Regions from separate parts of the Streptosporangium sp. NPDC003464 genome, predicted to be linked through region 2. Evidence: predicted binding sites of a transcription regulator. Region 2 holds the regulator's gene; each other region holds the start of a gene.

Region 1 (7,565 bases), on a different contig from region 2:
GGTGCCCTCGGCGCCGAAGAAGGTCTCCGCATGACCGCCGCGCTGCGCCTGATGACCGTCGACGACCTGCCCGCCGTGCTGAAGATCGAGCGGGAGACCTTCCCGCGCGACGCGTGGAGCGAGGGCATGCTCCGCGGTGAGCTCGACGACCAGCCCCGGACCCGGCACTACGTGGTGGCCCTGGTGGACAGGGAGATCGTCGGCTACGCCGGGCTCTTCGCGGCCGGGGACCAGGCGGACGTGCAGACCATCGCCGTCTCGGCCCACCGGCGCCGGGCCGGGATCGGCGCGGCCCTGCTGACCGAGCTGCTGGCGGAGGCCGTACGGCGGGGCGCGCACGCGGTGTTCCTGGAGGTCCGCGCCGACAACCCGGACGCGCAGGCGATGTACGACCGTTTCGGGTTCGAGCGGATCGGCCTGCGCCGCCGCTACTACGAGGACGGCACCGACGCGATCACGATGAAGAAGGACCTCAATGCGTGACGAACCTCTAGTCCTGGGCATCGAGACCTCCTGCGACGAGACCGGGGTGGGCATCGTCCGGGGGCACACCCTGCTGGCCAACGCGATCGCCTCCAGCGTCGAGCAGCACGCCCGGTTCGGCGGCGTGGTGCCGGAGGTGGCCTCCCGGGCGCACCTGGAGGCGATGACCCCGACCGTCGAGCGGGCCCTGGAGCAGGCCGGCCTGCGCTTCACCGACATCGACGCGATCGCGGTGACCGCCGGGCCCGGCCTGGCCGGCGCGCTGCTCGTCGGCGTCGCCGCCGCCAAGGCCTACGCGCTCGGCCTGGGCCTGCCGCTGTACGGCGTCAACCACCTGGCCGCCCACGTGGCCGTGGACCAGCTCGAACACGGCGCCCTGCCCAAGCCGTGCATCGCCATGCTGGTCTCGGGAGGCCACTCCTCCCTGCTGCTGGTGCCCGACGTCGCCAAGGACGTCATCTCGCTGGGGTCCACGGTCGACGACGCCGCGGGCGAGGCGTTCGACAAGGTGGCCCGGGTGCTCGGCCTGCCCTTCCCCGGCGGCCCCTACATCGACCGCGCGGCCCAGGACGGCTCCGGCACCGCCATCGCCTTCCCCCGCGGCAAATACGACGACGGGACGCTGGACTTCTCCTTCTCCGGGCTGAAGACCGCCGTGGCGCGCTGGGTGGAGGCGCGGGAGCGGACCGGCGAGCCGATCCACGTGCCCGACGTGGCGGCCTCGTTCCAGGAGGCCGTGGTCGACGTGCTGACCCGCAAGGCCCTGCAGGCGTGCCGTGAGCACGGCGTCCGGGACCTGCTGATCGGCGGCGGCGTGGCGGCCAACTCCCGGCTGCGCGCCCTCGCCCGGGAGCGCTGCGAGGCGGCCGGCGTACGGCTGCGCGTCCCGCGCCCGGGGCTGTGCACCGACAACGGGGCCATGGTGGCCGCGCTCGGCTCCGACCTGGTGGCGGCCGGCATCACCCCGTCCCCGCTGGACATCCCCGCCGACTCCTCACTGCCGATCACCACCGTCCACGTGTGACCTCACGGACCCCGCCCGCGCGTCCGCCGGCGGGGTCCGCGGCGGGGCGCCGCCGTAGGGGGTCAGTCCTTGTCGTTGCGGGTGGGGCGCAGCAGCGCCTCGGCGAGGGCCAGCATGGTCTCCTCAAGGGCGCTCAGGTGGCGGGTGAGGTCGGTCCGGGCCGGCTCCACGGCCTCGCCGAGGGCCTCGGCGAGCTGCTCGCGGTCGGGCTGGGCGCGGAGCATGTCGGCCAGGGGGAGGAGGGCGGCCTGGGTCTGGACGACGCGCTCGTCCAGGGCGGCCAGCCGGCCGGCGTGATCGGCGGTCTGGGCGTCGATGAGCTCGCCGACGTTCAGGGCGGCGGGCAGCCCGTCGACGCGCCGGCCGACGGCCTCGACGTGGTCGTCGACGCCCTCCAGCCGGAGCCCGAGCTTCTCCGTGTGGCCCTCCAGCGTGCACAGGCGGGAGCCGACGGCGTCGACCCGGCCGGTGACGCGGCCCTCGACATCGTCGAGGCGCTCGTCGAGGGCGTCGAAGCGGCTGTCGGTGCGGGCCGTGAGCAGCTCGACCCGGCCGTTGACCTGCTCGACCGCGGCCAGCAGGCGCTCGGCCGCCTCGCCGACGCTCTCCCGCACGCTCGCGGACAGGTCGAGCAGCCCCGACTCCAGGCGATCGGCGCGCTGGGCGAGCTCGGCCAGCGACCTGTCCAGGCGGGTGAAGCGGCCGGCCGCGGCCTCCATGCCGGCCTGGAGCCGGCCCAGGCGCTCGGCGAGGTCGCCCACCAGGTCGCCGACGCCCTGGGTGCCGTCGGCGATCGACTGGAGGCGGACGAGCGCCTCGTCCACGCTCTCGCCGACGGTGCCGACGTCGGCCCAGAGGCTCGGCAGCTCACCGATGGGCGTGACCCGGTCGCGGACGGTCTCGACCCCCTGGCCGAGGGAGCCGACGCGCTCGCCCACGGCGTCCACGTGGTCGCGGACCGCCTCGACGTGCTGGGCCAGGCCCTCGGCCCACGCCGGCGGGCGGACGGCGATGTCGTCCAGGCGGCCGTGGACGGATTCCAGCGTCCCGCCCAGCCCGCCGAGCTCGCGCTCCCTGACCTCCCGCAGCAGCCACTCCATGCCCTCCAGGCGCTGGCGGATCTCATCCAGCACGGCGCCCTGGGTGCGCTGCTCGTACACGTGGTCCTGGGCGGCCCGGGCGAGGAGCTCGCGCATCCGGTCGGAGATGGCGGTCTGACTGCCTGCCTGGAGCAGGGTGTGGTCGGAGTGATCCACCGAGAGCTCCTTCACCCGCCGACGGTGAGCCGCGCGGCGGGGTTGGTCCTTTTTGCTGGCGAACGCGGTCGAACCGCAGGCGGGGGAAGAACTCCCGCCTGGCAACCCTAGCCTCTGGATCAAGGTTTTTCGGAGCGGAATTTAAAAGATCGTGATTGCCAATGGAATGTCGGAATTCGCCGTTTCGGCAGGTCAAGAAGGGGTGCAGATGAGGGCGAACGGCCTTTCGACAATCCGGGTGAGAATGACGACCGCCGAGCGGTCACCGGATAGTCGCAGGTCTTTCCGCAGGCGTTCGACATCGACCGCGGAACCGCGCTTTTTGATCGTCGCATTGCCGACCCCGCGCTCGCGGAGCGCCGCCCGCAGCCGTTTGAGCGAGAACGGCAGCATCTCGTGGACCTCATACCGTGACGCCCACGGCGTCTCCACGGCGGCGTCCCCGGTGATGTAGGCGATGTGCGGGTCGAGCAGGCGGCCGCCGACCATCGCGGCGATCTCCGCGACGAGGTGGGCCCGGATGGCCGCGCCGTCCGGTTCGTACACGTAGCGGCCCACGGGACCGTGCCCGGCCGGGCCGAGCGCCGGGTCGGACGTCACCGTCGCGCCCGCCGGCAGGATCGTGGCCCTGCGCCCCGCGCCGCCGGCCAGCCCGCCGCACCAGATCACGGCCTCCTTGACGTCGCCCTTGTAGGAGACCCACTCGGCCTCGGCCCCGGCGGGGATGAACTCGTAGGGGATGCCGGGGGCGACCTTCAGGCAGGCCGCCTCGGCCCGCGCCACCATCGTCAGCACGTCGGGCCAGGGCGGCGAGTAGGCCATCGGGTCGAAGGTCCGGCCCCGCGCGGTACGGCGGGCGGGGTCGGCGAACAGGACGTCGAAGGCGGCCGGGTCGATCGTGGCCGCGTCGGCCGCGCGGACCGAGACCCGGTCCCCGAACCCGAGGGCGTCGGCGTTGGCCCGGGCGACCGCGGCCGTGAGCGGGTCGGCGTCGACGGCCTCCACCACGCATCCGGCCCTGGCCAGCGCGAGGAGGTCCCCGCCGATGCCGCAGCAGACGTCGGCGACCCGGGAGCCCGGGGCGATGCGGCGGGCCCGGTGGTCGGCGACCTCGCGGCGGGTGGACTGCTCCAGACCGCCCGGGGTGAAATACATGAGATCGGCGTCGGCGCCGAACTTCTCCCTGGCCCGCCGCCTGAGCGTGGCCTGCGTGAGCGCCGCCGAGGTCAGGTCGGCGTCGTAGGTCTTCCGGAGCCGCGTCACCGCCGCCACCGGGTCGTCGCCCGCGATCTCGGCCGCCGCCCCCAGGGCCTCCTGGCCGCGCGGCGTCAGCAGCTCCCGGAATGCGTCAAGGTCCACGCCGTCCGACGTTACCGCCTGGCCGAGGTGCCGCCCTCCGCCTCGTCCGGCGGCTCGGGTCCGGCGGCTCGGTCCGGCCCGGTCCGGCCCGGTCCGGCCCGGTCCGCGCGGGCCGGAACCCCTCGACGCCGGGGGACCGACGTTCGCGGGAAGCGCACAAGGGCGGTTCGTGTTGACTGTCAAGCCCTCCTTGCATACTGTTCCGTATTGGCACTCTCCCCTTGAGAGTGCCAATAAATATGCGACGAGGCAGGTCTGACACCCGCGACGGCAGACCGCTGGTCGCCTCTTCTAGATCATCCAAATCTGAAGGGGAGGTCCGACGTGACGACCGCCACCAAGGTTCCCGTTAAGCCGCTCGGCGACCGCATCGTGGTCCAGCCGCTTGAGGCCGAGCAGACCACCGCTTCCGGCCTCGTGATCCCGGACACCGCCAAGGAGAAGCCGCAGGAGGGCAAGGTCCTCGCGGTGGGCCCCGGCAACTGGGACGAGGACGGGGACAAGCGTATCCCGCTCGACGTCAAGGAGGGCGACATCGTCCTCTACAGCAAGTACGGCGGCACCGAGGTGAAGTACGGCGGCGAGGAGTACCTGGTGCTCTCCGCCCGCGACGTGCTCGCCATCATCGAGAAGTAATCCACGCTTCATAAAGATGACGTATCGAGCCCCGGGCCGCGCGAGCGCCCGGGGCTTTGATGCGCCGACGTGCTTTTAGAGAGGACTGTCATGCCGAAGATCCTGTCGTTCGAGGAGGACGCCCGCCGCGCTCTTGAGCGTGGCGTGAACGCCCTCGCGGACGCCGTCAAGGTCACGCTCGGCCCGCGCGGCCGCAACGTCGTCATCGACAAGAAGTTCGGTGCGCCGACCATCACCAACGACGGTGTCACCATCGCCCGCGAGGTCGAGCTGGAGGCTCCGTACGAGAACCTCGGCGCCCAGCTCGCCAAGGAAGTCGCCACCAAGACCAACGACATCGCCGGTGACGGCACGACCACCGCCACCGTCCTCGCCCAGGCGATGGTCCGCGAGGGTCTGCGCAACGTCGCCGCCGGTGCCCAGCCGCTGTCGCTCAAGCGCGGCATCGACCTGGCCGCCAGGGCCGTCAGCGACAAGCTGATCGAGTCGGCCCGCCCGGTCGAGGACAAGAAGGAGATCGCGCACGTCGCGACGATCTCCGCGCAGGACGCCAAGATCGGCGAGCTGATCGCCGAGGCGTTCGACAAGGTGGGCAAGGACGGTGTCATCACCGTCGAGGAGTCCAACACCATGGGCCTGGAGCTGGAGTTCACCGAGGGACTCCAGTTCGACAAGGGCTACCTGTCGCCCTACATGGTGACCGACCAGGAGCGCATGGAGGCGGTCCTGGAGGACCCCTACATCCTGATCACCCAGGGCAAGGTCTCCTCCGTCGCCGACTTCCTGCCGCTGCTGGAGAAGATCGCCCAGACCAAGAAGGCGCTGCTCGTCATCGCCGAGGACGTCGAGGGCGAGGCCCTGGCCGTCCTGGTCACCAACAAGATCCGCGGCACCTTCACCTCCGTCGCGGTCAAGGCCCCCGGCTTCGGCGACCGCCGCAAGGCCATGCTGCAGGACATCGCGATCCTCACCGGCGGAGAGGTCGTCAGCGAGGAGGTCGGCCTCAAGCTGGAGCACGTCGGCCTTGAGGTGCTCGGCACCGCCCGCCGCGTCGTGATCACCAAGGACGCCACCACCGTCGTCGACGGTGCCGGCGACCAGCAGGCGATCTCCGACCGGGTCAAGGAGATCAAGCTCGCCATCGAGCAGTCCGACTCCGACTGGGACCGCGAGAAGCTCCAGGAGCGCCTGGCCAAGCTCTCCGGCGGTGTCTGCGTGCTGAAGGTCGGCGCGGCCACTGAGGTGGAGCTCAAGGAGAAGAAGCACCGCCTGGAGGACGCGATCTCCGCCACCCGCGCGGCGATCGAGGAGGGCATCGTCTCCGGCGGTGGCTCCGCGCTCATCCACGTCTCCAAGGTCCTGGACGACCTCGGTCTGTCCGGCGACGAGGCGACCGGCGTCGCCGTGGTCCGCAAGGCGCTCATCGAGCCGGCCCGCTGGATCGCCGAGAACGCCGGCCTCGAGGGCTACGTGGTGACCACCAAGGTCGCCGAGCTCTCCGTGGGCGAGGGCCTCAACGCCGCCACCGGCGAGTACGGCGACCTGATCAGCCAGGGCGTCATCGACCCGGTCAAGGTCACCCGCTCGGCCGTCCAGAACGCCGCCTCCATCGCCGGCATGCTGCTGACGACCGAGGCCCTCGTGGTGGACAAGCCCGAGGAGGAGGCCCCAGCCGCCGCCGGCGGTCACGGCCACGGTCACGGCCACGGCCACTGATCTCCACCGGATCCGGTACGGCCCGCGTCCCCTCGGGGGGTGCGGGCCGTTCGGTTTTCCGGTAAACCGAAAGGGACCCCAAAGCGTCATCGCCGGCCGCGCGGAAGGCCAAACGTCCTTCTAACAAATAGCCGACATATTCGGCTATCCAATGAAATATTTGCGCATACTAAGGTCATTGCTGTCGCCATTCGATTACGCCCCGTTATCTCCGCCTCAATGTGACCAATCCGTAGCCGTTCGCCATGACGACAGGCCCGATCGGGGCGGGCATCATGCCTAACGTGACCGAGGGATGCGTCGCCGACGCCAAAAGTGGGGTAAGGCTTGCGACGAGATCTGACGGGGTCGCCCACAGGGATGATCTCAAGGATCTGACGAGCCTCGCCGTTCAGGGTGATCGCACCGCGATCGAAACCCTGATCGCGCAGTTACGGCCAATGGTCGTCCGTTATTGCCGTGCTCGTCTCGGCCGGGTCTCCGGTCAGTATCACATCGCAGACGACGTGGCCCAGGAAGTATGCATCGCGGTGCTGTCCGCGCTGCCCCGCTACCGGGACATGGGACGCCCGTTCGCGTCCTTCGTCTTCGGCATCGCCTCCCACAAGGTGGCCGACGCGCTGCGCAGCTCCGTGCGCTCCGCCGTGCCCACCCAGGACCTCCCGGACGGGCCCGACGAGGGCCCGGGGCCGGAGGAGACCGTGGTCCGCTACATCGAGGCCGAGCACGCCCGCAGGCTGCTGTCCAGGCTCCCCGACAACCAGCGCCAGCTGCTCATGCTCCGGGTGGTGTCGGGCCTCTCGGCGGAGGAGACGGGTAATGTACTCGGCATGTCACCAGGTGCGGTCCGGGTCGCCCAGCATCGGGCGCTGGCCCGGCTGCGGGCGATGGCGGAGCTGGAGCTGGAGTCGACGGCTTGACCGCCGAGCAGCCGAGCGTGGTCCGGCGGTGCGCGGCGCCGGGCGCGGCCCGCGGCGCCGGCGGGCGGGCGGGGCCATGACGGCGGTCCATCCGCGGCGTCCGGCCCGCAGATACGGGCCGGAGGAGGATCCGGCCGTGGCCGAGACCGACGCGGTCCTGGAGGCGCTCTC
Region 2 (7,565 bases):
TCGATGACCCGCAACAGCTCGTCGCGCGAGCCCAGCAGGCTGACCATCGAATGATCATCCGGAATCACCACCTTCGCCTGGGTCCGGCTGGGACCCTTCGATCGCGGCGGGGATGTTCTGCTGGAATCGTTTGTCTCGGACATAGACGGGCCTTTCGGCCTGTTCGCCTCCAGATATCGGCGTGGGACTTCTACGCCATGGTATCCGTGATCGACGTGATCGCGCTTGTCGGTTTTACCCGGGCGGCCAGGTCAGGCCGCGTCCGCCGAGCACGTGTCCGTGCACGTGGGGGACGGTCTGGCCGGCCTCGGCGCCGGTGTTGAAGACCAGGCGGTATCCCGAGGCCGCGACGCCCTCCTGCTCGGCGACGGCGTGCGCCGCCTTGAGCACGTCGTCGGCGAGCCCGTCGTCGGCCGCGGCCAGCGCGGCCGCGTCCGGGTAGTGGTCCTTGGGGACCACGAGCACGTGGGTGGGGGCCTGCGGGTTGACGTCCCGGAAGGCCAGCGTGCGGTCGGTCTCATGAACGATCTTCGCGGGGATCTCCCCGGCGACGATCTTGCAGAACAGGCAGTCGGCTTCGCTCACCATGCAGGCACCCTATCCGTCCGTGACGTTGTCAATCGGTGATGGTCCATCTCCAGCAAAGAAAGATCCACCCGGATAAGGTGGGTATGCAAAACTTCAACAACTACAGACCATTGCGATCCGCACGATATGGCCGCCTGGCGAGGACACGACTGGGTCATGCCCCCTAATGAACCGGAAGAGCGTAAACCCTCTGGGAAGGCCGAGCGTCCCACTGATGTGACCACCGAGACCCTCCTGGCCGACAGGTCGCTCGGGGCGGTGCCCGTCGGGTGGGACGCCGACATGGCCGTTACCGCGCTCTACAGCGCGCACTATCGGTCGCTCGTGCGCCTCGCCGTGCTGCTCGTCCGCGACATGGCAACCGCGGAGGAAGTCGTGCAGGACGCCTTCGTCGCCATCCATGGCGCCTGGCGGCGGCTGCGCGACACCGACAAGGCACTCGCCTACCTGCGCCAATCGGTCGTCAACCGATCGCGCTCGGTGCTTCGGCACCGGGCGGTCGTGGAGAAGTACGCTCCCAAGGGCATGCCCGACGCGCCGAGCGCCGAGAACGGCGCGATCGGCGAGTTCGAGCGGTCCGCCGTCATCGAGGCACTCCGCGGCCTGCCCGCGCGCCAGCGGGAGGCACTGGTTCTGCGCTATTACGGAGACCTGTCAGAAGCGCAGATCGCCCATGCCATGGGCATCAGCAAGGGCGCGGTCAAGAGCCACACGGCTCGCGGCATGGCCGCCCTACGGACCACACTGGAGCAACTGTCATGACCGAGTCCCCCGACGAGTACGGCGAGCTGCTCCGCCGTGTCCTCAGCGCGGAGGCGGACTCGGTCGTTCCCTCCCCGGACGGCCTGGAGATCATCCGCGCCCGCGTGGAAAGACGCGGGCTCCGCGGGCTGATGTGGTGGCGCGCCGGAGCCTCGATCGCGGGAGCCGTCCTGGTCGCGGCCACCGTCGTCATGGTGGTCCCGGAGTTCCGCGAGCAGGTGACCCGGCAGGTGAACGACGTCAACTTCACCCATTCGACCCCACCTGACCTGTCCGCCACCTCGCGGGCCCCCTCCAACGGCGACGATCCGCTCCCGGTCGCCACCAAGCCCGAGCCCGGCGCCACCGCGCCCCTGCCGACGCCCACCCACTCCAGGTCCTCCGCGCCGCACCCGAAGCCGAGCCCGAAGCCGACGCACAAGCCAACGCCGACCCCGGAGCCCACCCCCTCGCCCACCTGCCCCACGACTCCGCCCGACGGCACGGTGGTCGAGCCCGAGGAGCTCACCGAGGAGTGCCGGACGCCGGCGCCGACTCCGAGGCCCTCTGAGTCGTCCGCCCCCTCGGGCAGCCCGTGCTCGGTCGAGGAGTGCCCGCCGACGGACGATCAGTCGGCTCCGATGCCGACGGAGTCGACGACCTCCATCTCCTCCGGCGGCTAGCCCGTCACCAGTCCGGCCAGCCCGTCACCAGCGGCCGGTGCGCGTCTGGAGCACCGCCGCGGCGGCGACCCCGGCCGTCGAGGTGCGCAGCACCGTCGGCCCGAGCAGCGCCGCCACGGCCCCCGCCGCGCGGAAGGCGTCGATCTCCTCCGGGCCGACGCCGCCCTCGGGGCCGACCACCACGACGATGTCACCGGCGCCGGGGAGCTCCAGGGACGACAGCGGGGAGGCCGCCTCCTCGTGCAGCACGACACCCAGGGCGGCCGCCGACAGCAGCGCGGCGACCTTGGCGGTGGTGGCGGGCTCGGTCACCTCGGGCAGGTGGAAGCGGCGGGACTGCTTGCCCGCCTCCCTCGCCGTGGAGCGCCAGCGGTTCAGAGACTTGACGGCCCGCTCGCCCTTCCACTGGGTGACGCACCGGGCGGCGGACCAGGGCACGATCACGTCGACCCCGGCCTCGGTCATCATCTCCACGGCCAGCTCGCCCCGGTCGCCCTTGGGCAGTCCCTGCACCACGACCAGGCGGGGGCGCGGGGCCGGCACGTCGTAGCGGCGCAGCACCTCGACACGGAGGGAGTCCTTGCCCGCCTCCCGGACCACGCACTCGGCGACGGTGCCCGCGCCGTCGGTCAGGTCGAGCCGCTCCCCGGCCCGCAGCCGGCGTACGGCCGCCGCGTGGCGCCCCTCCGGGCCGCCGAAGGTGAACTCCGCCCGGGCCAGGTCGGCCGGTTCGGCCAGGAAGACCGGGGCCGTCATCGGCCGGCGGGGAGGTGCGGGCCGGGCCGGCGGACGCCTGCGGCCCGGCCGGCGCGGACGGGCCGGGCCGACCCGGGGAGGCCGCCGTCAGCGGCCATTGAAGGCGTCCCGCAGCCTGGAGAAGAACCCCTGCTGGCCGGGGGCGAACTTGCCGGGCGGGCGCTCCTCGCCGCGGAGCTTGGCGAGCTCGCGCATGAGCTCCTCCTGGGCCGGGTCGAGGCGGGCCGGGGTCTCCACGTTGACGTGGATCAGCAGGTCGCCACGGCCGTTCTCGTTGAGGCGCTGGACGCCGCGGCCGTAGAGCGGGATGGTCTGGCCGGACTGGGTGCCCGGCCGGATGTCGAGCTCCTCGGCGCCGTCGAGCGTCTCCATGGTCAGGACGGTGCCCAGCGCGGCCGCGGTCATCGGGATCTGCACGGTGCAGTGCAGGTCGTCGCCGCGGCGCTCGAAGATCTCGTGCGGGCGCTCGACGATCTCCAGGAACAGGTCGCCGGGCGGGCCGCCACCCGGGCCGATCTCGCCCTCGCCGGCGAGCTGGATGTGGGTGCCGTCCTCGACGCCGGCCGGGATGCGGACCTTGATGGTCCGCCGGGTGCGGACCCGGCCGTCGCCGGAGCACTCCTGGCAGGGGTTGCGGATGATCGAACCGAACCCACCGCACTGGGGACAGGGGCGGGAGGTCATGACCTGGCCGAGGAAGGACCGGGTGACCTGGGAGACCTCGCCCCGGCCGTGGCACATGTCGCAGGTGTCGGGGTGGGTGCCGGACGCGGCGCCGGAGCCCGTGCAGACCTCGCAGAGCACGGCGGTGTCGACGACCAGCTCGCGGGTGGTGCCGAAGGCCGACTCGCGCAGGTCGAGCTCCACCCGGATGGTGGCGTTGCGGCCCCGGCGGGCACGCGACCTGGGTCCGCGGGTGCCGCCGCCGCCGGCCGCGCCGAAGAAGGCGTCCATGATGTCGCTGAAGGGGAAGCCCGCCCCGAAGCCGCCCGGGCCCGCACCGGCGCCGGAGGAGAACGGATCGGCGCCCATGTCGTACATCTGGCGCTTGTTGGGGTCGGACAGGACCTCGTAGGCCTGGGTGATGTCCTTGAACCGCTCCTGGGTCTCAGGATCGGGGTTCACATCGGGATGCAGCTCCCGCGCCAGGCGACGATACGCCTTCTTGATCTCTTCCGCACTGGCGTCACGGCGCACCCCGAGGGTGCCGTAGTAGTCGCTCTTAGCCACTTAGTTGACCTCTTAAGATGCAGCCAGGATCTGGCTGACGTAGCGTGCCACCGCGCGCACCGCGCCCATCGTGACCGGGTAGTCCATTCGCGTCGGACCCAGCACACCGAGCCGGGCCAGTTGCTTGTCCCCCGAACCGTATCCGGCGACGACGATCGATGTGCCCTGGAGTCCGGTGTAGGGGTTCTCCGAGCCGATCCGTACTGTCAGCGCCGACAGGTCGGAGGTCTCACCGAGCAGGCGTATGAGCACGACCTGCTCTTCCAGGGCCTCCAGCACGTCGCGGAGCCCGACGGTGAAGTCGGCTCCCGCGAGGTTGGCCGCCCCGGCAAAAACGATCTTTTCATCATGCCGGTCCACGAGGGACTCCAGCAGCACCGACAGGACCGTGGCCGCGAACGGCCGGTCCTCGGCCGGCAGTCGCTCGGGCAGGTCGGCGACCGTGTCGGGGACCCTGGCCAGCCCGCACCCGTCGAGGCAGGCGTTGAGAGTCGCGCGGAGATGGGCGACACGGGTCTCGTCCACCACGTCGGGCAGCTCGACCACGCGCTGCTCGACCCGTCCCGTGTTGGTGATGAGCACGAACATCAGCCTGCGCTCGCTCAACGGGACCAGCTCGACGTGCCGGACCGTGGAGCTGGTCAGCGTGGGATATTGCACGACGGCGACCTGCCGGGTCAGCTGCGCCAGCAGCCGCACCGTGCGCATCACGACGTCGTCGATGTCAACGGCGCCGGCGAGGAAGCTCTCGATGGCCCTCTTCTCCGCGCTCGACAACGGCTTCACCTGCGAGAGCCTGTCGACGAACAGCCGGTAGCCCTTGTCCGTGGGCACCCGGCCGGCGCTGGTGTGGGGCTGGGCGATGTAGCCCTGCTCCTCCAGCACCGCCATGTCGTTGCGGATGGTCGCCGACGACACACCCAGGTTGTGCCGCTCGACGAGGGTCTTGGAGCCCACCGGCTCGTTGGTGGACACGTAATCCTCGACGATGGCGCGGAGAACCGCCAGCTTGCGGTCGTCGACCAACGTGCTCACCTCCCTGCACCGAATGTGAAACACCAGGTCTGGCACTCTGTGTTCCCGAGTGCCAAGTGTACGGCTCCAGCCCACGGGGTGCGATAACACGGCGTCAGGATGACGGGCCCAAGCAACTGTCAAGTCAACTGCTATCGGGATACAAGCGGCAAGACCCACAATTTACGACATGTCCCACGATTTCGGATCCCCCTCGGGTGGCACCCCCTCCGGCGCCCCCGGCTACGGCGCCCCCCAGCAGCCCTACGGCCAGCACCAGGGCGCCCCTTCCTACGGCTACGCCTCCCCCGGCTACGGCGCACCCCAGGGGCCGCCGCCGAAGACGAAGGTCAAGCCCAGCATCGGCTGGATCGTCGGCGTCTGGCTGGTCTTCGTCCTCAGCGTGATCGTCGGCATCGCCGGTTTCGCCGGCGGCATCTTCAGCGCGATCACCGACGCCGCGCCCACCAGCTCGTTCGAGCCGGGCAAGGCCGTGACGGTCAAGCTCGACCCGGCGGACAAGCCCGCGATCTACGTCTCCGCCGAGACGGGCACCAACTTCGAGTGCCAGATCCAGGGTGATCCGGAAAAGGTCCGGCTCCAGCAGCCGGGCGTGCAGCAGACCGTCACCTCCGACGGCGTCGTCTGGGAGCTGGCCCTGCGGATCGGGGTGGACAAGGCCGGCGACTACCAGCTCACGTGCACCACCTCCGAGGGGGCGCCCGCCAAGTTCGGCGTCGGCAGGGAGATCGTCGCCGATTCGGTGGTGGGCGGCGCGATCGCGCTGTTCGCGGTGCCGGGGCTGGGCTTCCTGCTGGCCGTCATCGTGACGATCGTCGTGCTGGTCAGGCGGAGCGGCGCCCGCAGGCGCCAGGCCGCCGCCGCGGCGGGGCAGTGGGGACAGCCGGGAGCCTACGGCAGGTGATCACGGCTTTTGCTACCGTCCACTTGATCCCTGACGAGAGAGCGAGCGGCCGGTGATGTACGAGCGCGACGTGCTGTCGGAGAACTGGCGGCGCCCCCTCAAGGGGAAGATCCCCCAGGTCCCCGCGGAGCTCGACCTGGTCGTGGAGGACGCCGACGGCGGCTTCTGCGGCGCCGTGGTGGCCTGCGACAAGGAGGCCGTCACGCTGGAGGACCGGTTCGGGCGGCGGCGGCTGTTCCCGCTGGAGCCCGCCGCGTTCCTCCTGGAGGGCAAGGTGGTGACGCTGGTCCGGCCCACCGCCGCGCCGCGGGCTCCGAGGCGGAGCGCCTCGGGTTCGATCGCGGTGGAGGGCCTGCGGGCCCAGGTGGCCAAGGAGAGCCGGATCTACGTGGAGGGCGTGCACGACGCCGCGCTCGTGGAGAAGGTCTGGGGCCACGACCTCCGGGTGGAGGGCGTGGTCGTGGAGTATCTCGAAGGGGTCGACCACCTGCCCTCGATCGTCGAGGAGTTCGGGCCCGGCCCCGGCCGCCGCCTGGGCGTGCTCGTCGACCACCTGGTCCACGGCTCGAAGGAGAGCCGGATCGCCGCCCAGGTCTCCTCACCGCACGTACTGGTCGTCGGGCACCCGTTCGTCGACGTCTGGCAGGCGGTCAAGCCCTCGGTGCTGAAGATCGGCTCCTGGCCGCCGGTGCCGCGCGGCATACCCTGGAAAGAAGGGGTCATCGCCGCCCTCGGCTGGGATCTGGAGCCCGCCGAGGCATGGCGCCGCATTCTGGGATCGGTCACCACCTACGCCGATCTGGAGCCGGAGCTGCTCGGTCCCGTCGAGGAGCTGATCGACTTCGTGACGGTTCCCGGCCAGGATGACTAACCCCGCACCCCATCAGGAGGGGCAATGAGCGACAGTCCCGAGAGCCCGCGGTACGGACCCGCGGGCGAGGAACCCACCAGGCAGGCCGGATGGCCGCCCCAGCCCGGCCAGGGCTACCCGCCCCCCGCGGCTCCGCCGTACGGATCCGGCGACCAGGGGCACCAGCCCGGCTACCAGGACGGCCACCAGGGGGCGTATCCGCCTCCCGGCGCGTACGGCCAGCCGACCGGCGGCTACGGCCAGCCTTCCGACACATACGGCCAGCCTTCCGGCGGGTACGGCCAGCCACCCGGCGGGTACGGCCAGCCGTACGACGCCTATGGCCAGCCACCCGGCGGCTACGGCCAGCCGACCGGCGGCTACGGCCAGCCGGTCGGCTACGGATACCCGCCCCAGCAGGGGGCCTACGGCTGGCGGCCCAGCCGTGACGAGACCACCATGGCCATGCTCGCCCACCTGCTGGGCCTGCTGGCCTCGTTCGTCGGCCCACTGGTGCTGTATCTCGTGAAGAAGGACGAGTCCCCCTACGTGCGGAGCCAGGCGGCCGAGGCGCTCAACTTCCAGCTCACCCTGATGATCGCTTACTTCGTCTCCTGGGTCCTGGCGTTCGTGCTGATCGGCTTCCTTCTGATCTTCGTGCTCTGGATCGGGTCGCTCGCCTTGATGATCATGGCGGCCGTCGCGGCCAACCGGGGGGAGAGCTACCGCTATCCGATGAACATCCGTTTCGTCAGCTGACCACCGGCGCACGCCCGAC
Region 3 (7,565 bases), on a different contig from region 2:
CACCCACTCCTTCAAGGACCGCGTGGTGGCCATCGCGGTCGAGGCGGCCCGCAACTTCGGCTTCCACACCCTGTCCTGCTCCTCCACCGGCAATCTGGCCGGCGCGGTGACCGCGGCCGCCGCCCGGGCCGGGCTGGACGCCTGCGTGTTCATCCCCGCGGACCTGGAGCAGGCCAAGATCGTCATGGCGTCGGTCTACGGCGGCAAGCTCGTCGGCATCGAGGGCACCTACGACGACGTCAACCGCTTCTGCTCGGAGCTCATCGGTGACGAGCTGGGCGACAAGTGGGGCTTCGTCAACGTCAACCTCCGGCCTTACTACGCCGAGGGCTCCAAGACGCTGGCCTACGAGATCGCCGAGCAGCTCGGCTGGCGGATCCCCGACCAGATCGTCATCCCGGTCGCGTCCGGCTCCCAGCTCACGAAGATCGACAAGGCGTTCAAGGAGCTGATCGCGCTCGGTCTCGTCGAGGACCGGCCATACAAGATCTTCGCCGCCCAGGCCGAGGGCTGCTCCCCGGTCTCCGCCGCCTACAAGGCGGGCCACGACGTGATCCGCCCGGTCAAGCCGGACACCATTGCCAAGTCGCTGGCGATCGGGAACCCCGCCGACGGCCCCTACGTGCTGGACATCGCCCGGCGCACCGGCGGCGCGGTGGAGGACGTCACCGACGCCGAGATCGTCGACGCGATCCGGCTGCTGGCCAGGACCGAGGGGATCTTCGCCGAGACCGCGGGCGGCGTCACCGTCGGCGTGCTGCGCAAGCTGGTCGCCTCCGGGCGGCTCGACCCCGAGGGCGAGACCGTGGTCCTCAACACCGGCGACGGCCTCAAGACCCTCGACGCGGTGGCGGACCAGGCGCGTCCCACCGCGGTCATCCGGCCGTCTCTTGACGCATTCCGTACGGCTATCGCCTAGAAACTTGTGAAAGGGACTGAATAATGAGCGTTTCTGTGCGGATTCCGACGATTCTCCGGACCTACACCGGCGGCTCGGCCGAGGTGACCGCGGAGGGGGAGACCCTCCGGGAGGTTCTGCAGAAGCTCGATGCGGACCACCCCGGAATCGGCGCCCGCATTCTCGATGAAACGGGCAAGATTCGGCGTTTTGTCAACGTCTATGTCGGGGATGAGGACGTCCGTTTCGCCGACAACCTCGACACGGCCACGCCGTCCGGCGTCCAGATCTCCATCATTCCGGCGGTCGCGGGGGGCTGACCCCCGGCGCCTCCGCGCGCCCACCCCGCCTCTCCCTGACACCCGCACGCGGCCCGGCCGCGTGCGGGTGTCGTGTTTCGCGGGGAAGATCGCCTCTGCTGACCTGGGGATATGATGCAATTTTTAACCAATTAATCGTACCGGCAAAACTCTGCTCCGCCCCTGAATGCGTATGTAAAGGGGTAGTTTGCTGATTGACTCTGTTGCCCTATGGTGTCCCACAGGTATGGTCGAGAACGATCGACGTAGGCGATGTCTACGCCTCGGAGATTGAGGACTTCGCGAGAGGAATGGGCGGCGTCCTCAAGTCCAGTAAGAGGAGTCAGAAGTGGCGCAAGGCACCGTCAAATGGTTCAACGCGGACAAGGGCTACGGCTTCATCGCGGTAGACGGTGGTAAGGATGTGTTCGTCCATTACTCCGCGATCATGATGGATGGCTATCGTGCGCTCGAGCAGGGCCAGCGGGTCGAGTTCGAGATCACTCAAGGCCAGAAGGGCCCCCAGGCGGAATCCGTCCGGGCGGTCTGACGCACCCCTTTCCGTCCATTCGTCGGGAAACGTCGGTGGATCCCGCGGCAGCGCAGTCCGCGTGGATCTTCCGGCGGTCGGCCCGGCTCGCCGCGCAGCCGGCGGGCCGGGCCTTCGCCGTGAAGGCGGGACCTCGTTCTAAGCTGGGTGCAGGTCAGGGCCCCACAGCTTGCACTCGGCAGGGTAGAGTGCTAAACAGTTCGTTGGCACTCCCTGTTGGAGAGTGCCAACCCTGGATCGAGACGATGGGACCCGCCGAACGGAGTCGCGGGTCCACATGCCGTCGCGGGCGTCGGCTCGATCTGGTGCAAGCCACCCTGCGTTTGGGAGGTCTAGCCGTATGGCAGCCAAGATGATCGCGTTTGACGAGGACGCCCGGCGCGGTCTCGAGCGCGGTATGAACCAGCTCGCGGACGCCGTCAAGGTGACCCTCGGCCCCAAGGGCCGTAACGTCGTCCTGGAGAAGAAGTGGGGCGCCCCCACCATCACCAACGACGGTGTCTCCATCGCCAAGGAGATCGAGCTCGAGGACCCGTGGGAGAAGATCGGGGCCGAGCTCGTCAAGGAAGTCGCCAAGAAGACCGACGACGTCGCGGGTGACGGCACCACCACCGCCACCGTGCTCGCCCAGGCCCTGGTACGCGAGGGTCTGCGCAACGTCGCCGCCGGCGCCAACCCGATGTCGCTGAAGAAGGGCATCGAGGCCGCCGTCGAGCGCGTCAGCGAGGAGCTCTCCAAGCTGGCCAAGGACGTGGAGACGAAGGCGCAGATCGCCTCCACCGCCTCCATCTCCGCGGGCGACCCGCAGATCGGCGAGATGATCGCCGAGGCGATGGACAAGGTCGGCAAGGAAGGCGTCATCACCGTCGAGGAGAGCAACACCTTCGGCCTGGAGCTTGAGCTCACCGAGGGCATGCGCTTCGACAAGGGCTACATCTCGCCTTACTTCGTGACCGACCCGGAGCGTATGGAGGCCGTCCTCGACGACCCCTACATCCTCGTCGTCAACTCCAAGGTCTCCGCCAACAAGGACCTGCTCCCGGTCCTCGACAAGGTCGTGCAGGCCGGCAAGCCGCTGCTGATCATCGCCGAGGACATCGAGGGCGAGGCCCTGGCCACCCTGGTCGTCAACAAGATCCGTGGCCTGTTCCGCTCGGTCGCGGTCAAGGCTCCCGGCTTCGGTGACCGTCGCAAGGCCATGCTGGGCGACATCGGCATCCTGACCGGCGCGCAGGTCATCAGCGAGGACCTGGGCCTGAAGCTGGAGTCGACCACGCTCGACCAGCTCGGCCGCGCCCGCCAGGTCATCGTCACCAAGGACGAGACCACCATCGTCGACGGTGCCGGCGACGCCGAGCAGATCGCCGGCCGGGTCAACCAGATCCGCGCCGAGATCGACAACACCGACTCCGACTACGACCGCGAGAAGCTCCAGGAGCGCCTCGCCAAGCTGGCCGGCGGCGTGGCCGTCATCAAGGCCGGCGCGGCGACCGAGGTCGAGCTCAAGGAGCGCAAGCACCGCATCGAGGACGCGGTGCGCAACGCCAAGGCGGCCGTCGAGGAGGGCATCGTCCCCGGCGGTGGCGTGGCGCTGCTGCAGGCCGGCGCCAAGGCCTTCGACAAGCTGGAGCTGCTGGGCGACGAGGCCACCGGTGCCGCGATCGTCCGCAAGGCTCTGGAGGAGCCGCTGAAGCAGATCGCCGTCAACGCCGGCCTCGAGGGCGGCGTCGTGGTGGAGAAGGTGCGCAACCTCACCCCGGGTGAGGGCCTGAACGCCGCCTCCGGCGAGTACGTCAACATGTTCGAGTCGGGCATCATCGACCCGGCCAAGGTGACGCGTTCGGCCCTGCAGAACGCGGCGTCCATCGCGGCGCTGTTCCTGACCACCGAGGCCGTCATCGCCGAGAAGCCCGAGAAGGCCGGTGCCGCTCCCGCCATGCCCGGCGGCGGCGACATGGACTTCTAAGTCCGGAGCTTTCCCAGAAAGAGGCGTCCCCGGTGTCCGGGGTCGCCTCTTTCCGCGTTCACCGGCGCCGCCGGTCGAACACCCGCCACCGCGGCGGTGCGCCGTTGTCCGTCCGGGCGCCGCCCTTCATCAAAGAGGCGGGTCTCCCGTCAAAGGGGTTCGTGTCCGCCGGATGAAGCCGTTCAGCCGGGCCCAAAGGACCGAACAACGTTCTTTTCTACGCGGCCGGCAGCCGGTCAAGACGCTGTCCCCACGGGGAAACGCGGTCCGCGCGGGAATCGCGGGCAATCGGGCCGGGTGTCCTAACTCAGGGCCTTGACCCAGCGCGACCACTGCGGCTGGGGAGCATAACCGGCGGCGCCCCAGGCGCGATGGGCCAGGACATTGTCGTGCAGGACCATAGCGTCGGCGCGGAAAGCGCCGAATTGTGCGAAACGCTGCTCCGCGGCCCGGATCAGGGCGGTCCCGATCCCCTGGCGGCGGCGGCCGGGGGCCACCGCCAGCCGGTAGAGGTGGGCGCGCCAGCCGTCCCAGCCCGCGATCAGGGTGCCGGCCATCTCCCCGTCGACCTCCGCGATGAGAACGGCCTCGGGGTCGCGCTCGATGAGCGCGACCACCTTGGCCGGGTCGTCGTGCCGGTCGGTCCCCTCGGCGGCTCCGAGCCAGAAGGACAGCAGCGCGTCGACGTCGTCGAGCTCCCCGTTCCGGACATTGATTCCCATGGGCCGGAAACTAGCAGAGCTGCGCGGGGAGCTCCCTGGTGTGCAGGACGGTCAGGGAGGTGACCGCCCGGGTCAGGACCACGTAGAGGCGGGCCAGGCCGCGCGGCTCGGCGTCCACGATGTCGGCCGGTTCGACCACGATGACGTGGTCGTACTCCAGACCCTTGGCCAGGGTCGCCGGGATGACCAGCAGGCGGTGCTCCTCCACCGAGTCGGGGCTCAGCACGCGGTGGTCCAGCTGGGACAGCGACTCCGACACGGCCGCGACCGAGGCGTCCGGGACGATGACGCCGATCGACCCCTCCCGGGCGAGCGCCTCCCGCACCGCCTGCGCGAGCGCGGCGGCCGGGTCGGGGGCGGGCCGTACCGACAGGGAGCCCAGGCCGGGACGGAGAGACCGGGGGGCGGCCAGGCCCGGGGCGACGGCGGGCAGCAGCCTGGCGGCGTAGTCGAGCACCTCACGGGGGACACGGAAGCCGAGCGTCAGCTCGGTGACCGCGCCGTCCTCGAAGCCCAGGTGGGTGAGGACCTCGCTCCAGGAGCGGGCCGACCAGGGGGTCGTGCCCTGGGCGAGGTCGCCCAGGACGGTGGCCGAGCCGGTACGGCAGCGCCGGCCGAGGGCGCGCAACTGCATCGCCGACAGGTCCTGGGCCTCGTCCACGACCAGGTGCCCCAGCGGCGCGGTCCGTTCGATCAGGTCGCCGAGCTCGTCCATCAGCGCGCCGTCGGCGGCCGACCACTTCGCCGAGCGGTGGGACTTGGCCGGTCTGGCCCACAGGAGCAGGGCCTGCTCGGCGGCGGTGAGGTCGTCCTTGGCGGCGGCGGCGAGGAACTCGGGGTCGCTGAAGAGCCGGTGGAGCACCTGCTGGGGGGTCAGCTTGGGCCACACCTGGTCCACGAGCTGCTTGACCGGCTTGGAGCGCGCCACCGCGTCCTGCACCCGGTCGTCGGGGGACTCGCCGCGCTGCTCCATCCGGACGAGCACCAGGTGGGCCAGCCGCTGGGCGAGGGCCGCCCTGCCGGGGCCGTAACGGGTGGTCCCGCGGAGCGCGGCGACGACCTCGCGGACCTCGTGGTCGGCCACCCGGTAGCGGTTGACGCCCTTGGTGAACAGCACGCCCTCGGTGGGCTTGACGATGTGCATCCACAGGGCGCGCCTGAGCACCGGCGCGATCCTGGCGTCTCCCTTCACCGCACTGACCGCGGGGTCCTCCGGGGCGGAGTGGTCGCCCAGGATCCCGGCGACCGTGGTCTGGTCGACCTTGACCTCGCCCAGCGCGGGGAGCACCGAGGAGATGTAGGACAGGAAGGCCCGGTTCGGGCCGACGATCATCACGCCGGAGCGGGCGAGCTTCTCCCGGTGGGTGAAGAGCAGGTAGGCCGCCCGGTGCAGGCCGACGGCGGTCTTCCCGGTGCCGGGCGCGCCCTGCACGCAGACGGTCTGGCCGAGCTCGGACCGGACGATCTCGTCCTGGTCGGGCTGGATGGTCGCGACGATGTCGCGCATCGGGCCGGAGCGGGGCCGCTCGATCTCCTCGGTGAGGATCCTGCTGTGCTGCGGGGCGCCGCCCTGGTCGAGCGGCTCGTCCTCGTAGGCGGTCAGGTCCCCGCCGTGGTAGCCGAAGCGCCGGCGGAGCGCCACGCCCATCGGGTCGGCCGGGCTGGCCTGGTAGAAGGCCCGGGAGACCGGAGCCCGCCAGTCGATCACCAGGGGGCGGCTGCGGTCGTCGTGGACGTGCCTGCGCCCGACGTAGACGGTGCCGGGGAGGTCGTCGTCCGCGTCCCGGTCGAGGCGGCCGAAGAACAGGGGGGTGCCGGAGTGGTCGGCGAGCGCCGCCACCCGCTGGTCCAGCAGGGCCTGCAGGATCTGCTGCGAGACCCAGTCTCCGGCGGCGTCGGAGGACAGGGACTGGGCGTGTTCGCGCATGGCGCGCAGGGCGGCCCTGGATGCGGCCAGGTGCGCGCGTTCGGCGGCGAGGGTGTCGGCCGGGTCGCCGGTTATGTCGGGGGCCAATTGATGTGCGGGCACGCGGAAGCGCCTCCCATTCGATAAACGGAGGTGGTAGGTCATCAGGCAGCGAATCGGCTAGCTTACCGGCCCGCCTTCACTCGCTCAAAAGGATTAACCGCCTGGCGGGGTGGTTTCCCGGAGAATCGCGCGGACCATCCCGATATACCGAGCGTGTCCAATCTTCTACGTCCCGTGCCCGGAGCCGCCCGGCTCTCCCTCCGCCCGGCCGGGTGATCTCTCCGTCCGGTGGGACGCGGGGCCGACCGGACCTCGGAGGCCGCCCGCCCGGCCGCGTCCGGGCAGGCCGGAGGGGTGCGGGCGTCAGGGGTTCCGCTCCACCGGCGGGGCCCGCCGTCCGTCGCGCGGCGGGCGCCCGGCCGTCTCCGGGATCTCCCGGCGAGGCGGTCCTCCCGGCCTCCGTGGCCCGCGGGTGACCACCCCGGAGCCGGTGAAAGGGGGTTCGGCGGCCCAATCGGTCGGCATTTCGGTAACTACGCTGACACCCTCCGTGATTCTGCCTCAAAATAGCGAAAAACCCGGGCAAATCCGGTGACTCACGCAGATCATGGGGTATGTCGCCAGTGGCCGTCGCGGCCTAGCGAGGGGGTGGTTTCTTTGTCGAAAGCCTGCGGTATTTCGTGGACCTGATTGACACAGATGACGGCGTGTTCGCCTTGTGACGCTAATCGCCGGCGAGCACGTCGTCCGCGTCGATGATCTGATAGGCATAGCCCTGTTCGGCCAGGAACCGCTGCCGGTGCGCGGCGAACTCCTGGTCGACCGTGTCCCGGCTGACCACCGAGTAGAAGCGGGCCCCGCCCCCGCCGGACTTGGGCCGCAGCACGCGGCCGAGCCGCTGCGCCTCCTCCTGACGTGATCCGAAGGTGCCGGAGACCTGGATGGCCACCGCCGCCTCCGGAAGGTCGATGGAGAAGTTGGCGACCTTGGAGACGACCAGGACCTGGATCTCCTTGTCGCGGAACGCCTGGAACAGCCGCTCCCGTTCCTTGACCTTCGTCTCACCCTTGATCACCGGTGCGTTCAGGTGCTCGCCCAGCTCGTCGAGCTGGTCGATGTACTGGCCGATCACCAGCACCTGATCGTCCGGGTGCCGCCGGA

What was found. The regulator HrcA, encoded in region 2, represses chaperone genes, less so after heat shock. The targets are predictions, from matches to a motif close to TTGGCACTCTCNNNNNGAGAGTGCCAA.
Region 1: groES (co-chaperone GroES) is a predicted target of HrcA. The motif match lies at 4,330-4,356, and genes of this name have one in related genera.
Region 3: groL (chaperonin GroEL) is a predicted target of HrcA. The motif match lies at 1,951-1,977, and genes of this name have one in related genera.

What each region holds. Positions count from the first base shown of each region.
Region 1 covers NZ_JBSFPS010000140.1:4,962-12,526, forward strand. The annotation lists gene tsaB (tRNA (adenosine(37)-N6)-threonylcarbamoyltransferase complex dimerization subunit type 1 TsaB) at 1-34, shown strand, start outside; gene rimI (ribosomal protein S18-alanine N-acetyltransferase) at 31-483, shown strand; gene tsaD (tRNA (adenosine(37)-N6)-threonylcarbamoyltransferase complex transferase subunit TsaD) at 476-1,507, shown strand; gene ACWDS7_RS27725 (hypothetical protein) at 1,570-2,763, opposite strand; gene ACWDS7_RS27730 (class I SAM-dependent methyltransferase) at 2,956-4,122, opposite strand; gene groES (co-chaperone GroES) at 4,447-4,758, shown strand; gene groL (chaperonin GroEL) at 4,849-6,474, shown strand; gene ACWDS7_RS27745 (sigma-70 family RNA polymerase sigma factor) at 6,750-7,394, shown strand; gene ACWDS7_RS27750 (hypothetical protein) at 7,531-7,565, shown strand, end outside.
Region 2 covers NZ_JBSFPS010000081.1:2,974-10,538, reverse strand. The annotation lists gene ACWDS7_RS19505 (PhoH family protein) at 1-143, opposite strand, end outside; gene ACWDS7_RS19500 (histidine triad nucleotide-binding protein) at 235-585, opposite strand; gene ACWDS7_RS19495 (SigE family RNA polymerase sigma factor) at 871-1,350, shown strand; gene ACWDS7_RS19490 (hypothetical protein) at 1,347-2,012, shown strand; gene ACWDS7_RS19485 (16S rRNA (uracil(1498)-N(3))-methyltransferase) at 2,037-2,768, opposite strand; gene dnaJ (molecular chaperone DnaJ) at 2,856-3,998, opposite strand; gene hrcA (heat-inducible transcriptional repressor HrcA) at 4,011-5,024, opposite strand; gene ACWDS7_RS19470 (hypothetical protein) at 5,203-5,937, shown strand; gene ACWDS7_RS19465 (DUF3097 domain-containing protein) at 5,993-6,808, shown strand; gene ACWDS7_RS19460 (DUF4870 domain-containing protein) at 6,833-7,546, shown strand.
Region 3 covers NZ_JBSFPS010000022.1:49,220-56,784, reverse strand. The annotation lists gene thrC (threonine synthase) at 1-919, shown strand, start outside; gene ACWDS7_RS07895 (MoaD/ThiS family protein) at 943-1,218, shown strand; gene ACWDS7_RS07890 (cold-shock protein) at 1,547-1,747, shown strand; gene groL (chaperonin GroEL) at 2,088-3,713, shown strand; gene ACWDS7_RS07880 (GNAT family N-acetyltransferase) at 4,016-4,435, opposite strand; gene ACWDS7_RS07875 (HelD family protein) at 4,446-6,464, opposite strand; gene ACWDS7_RS07870 (DNA repair helicase XPB) at 7,129-7,565, opposite strand, start outside.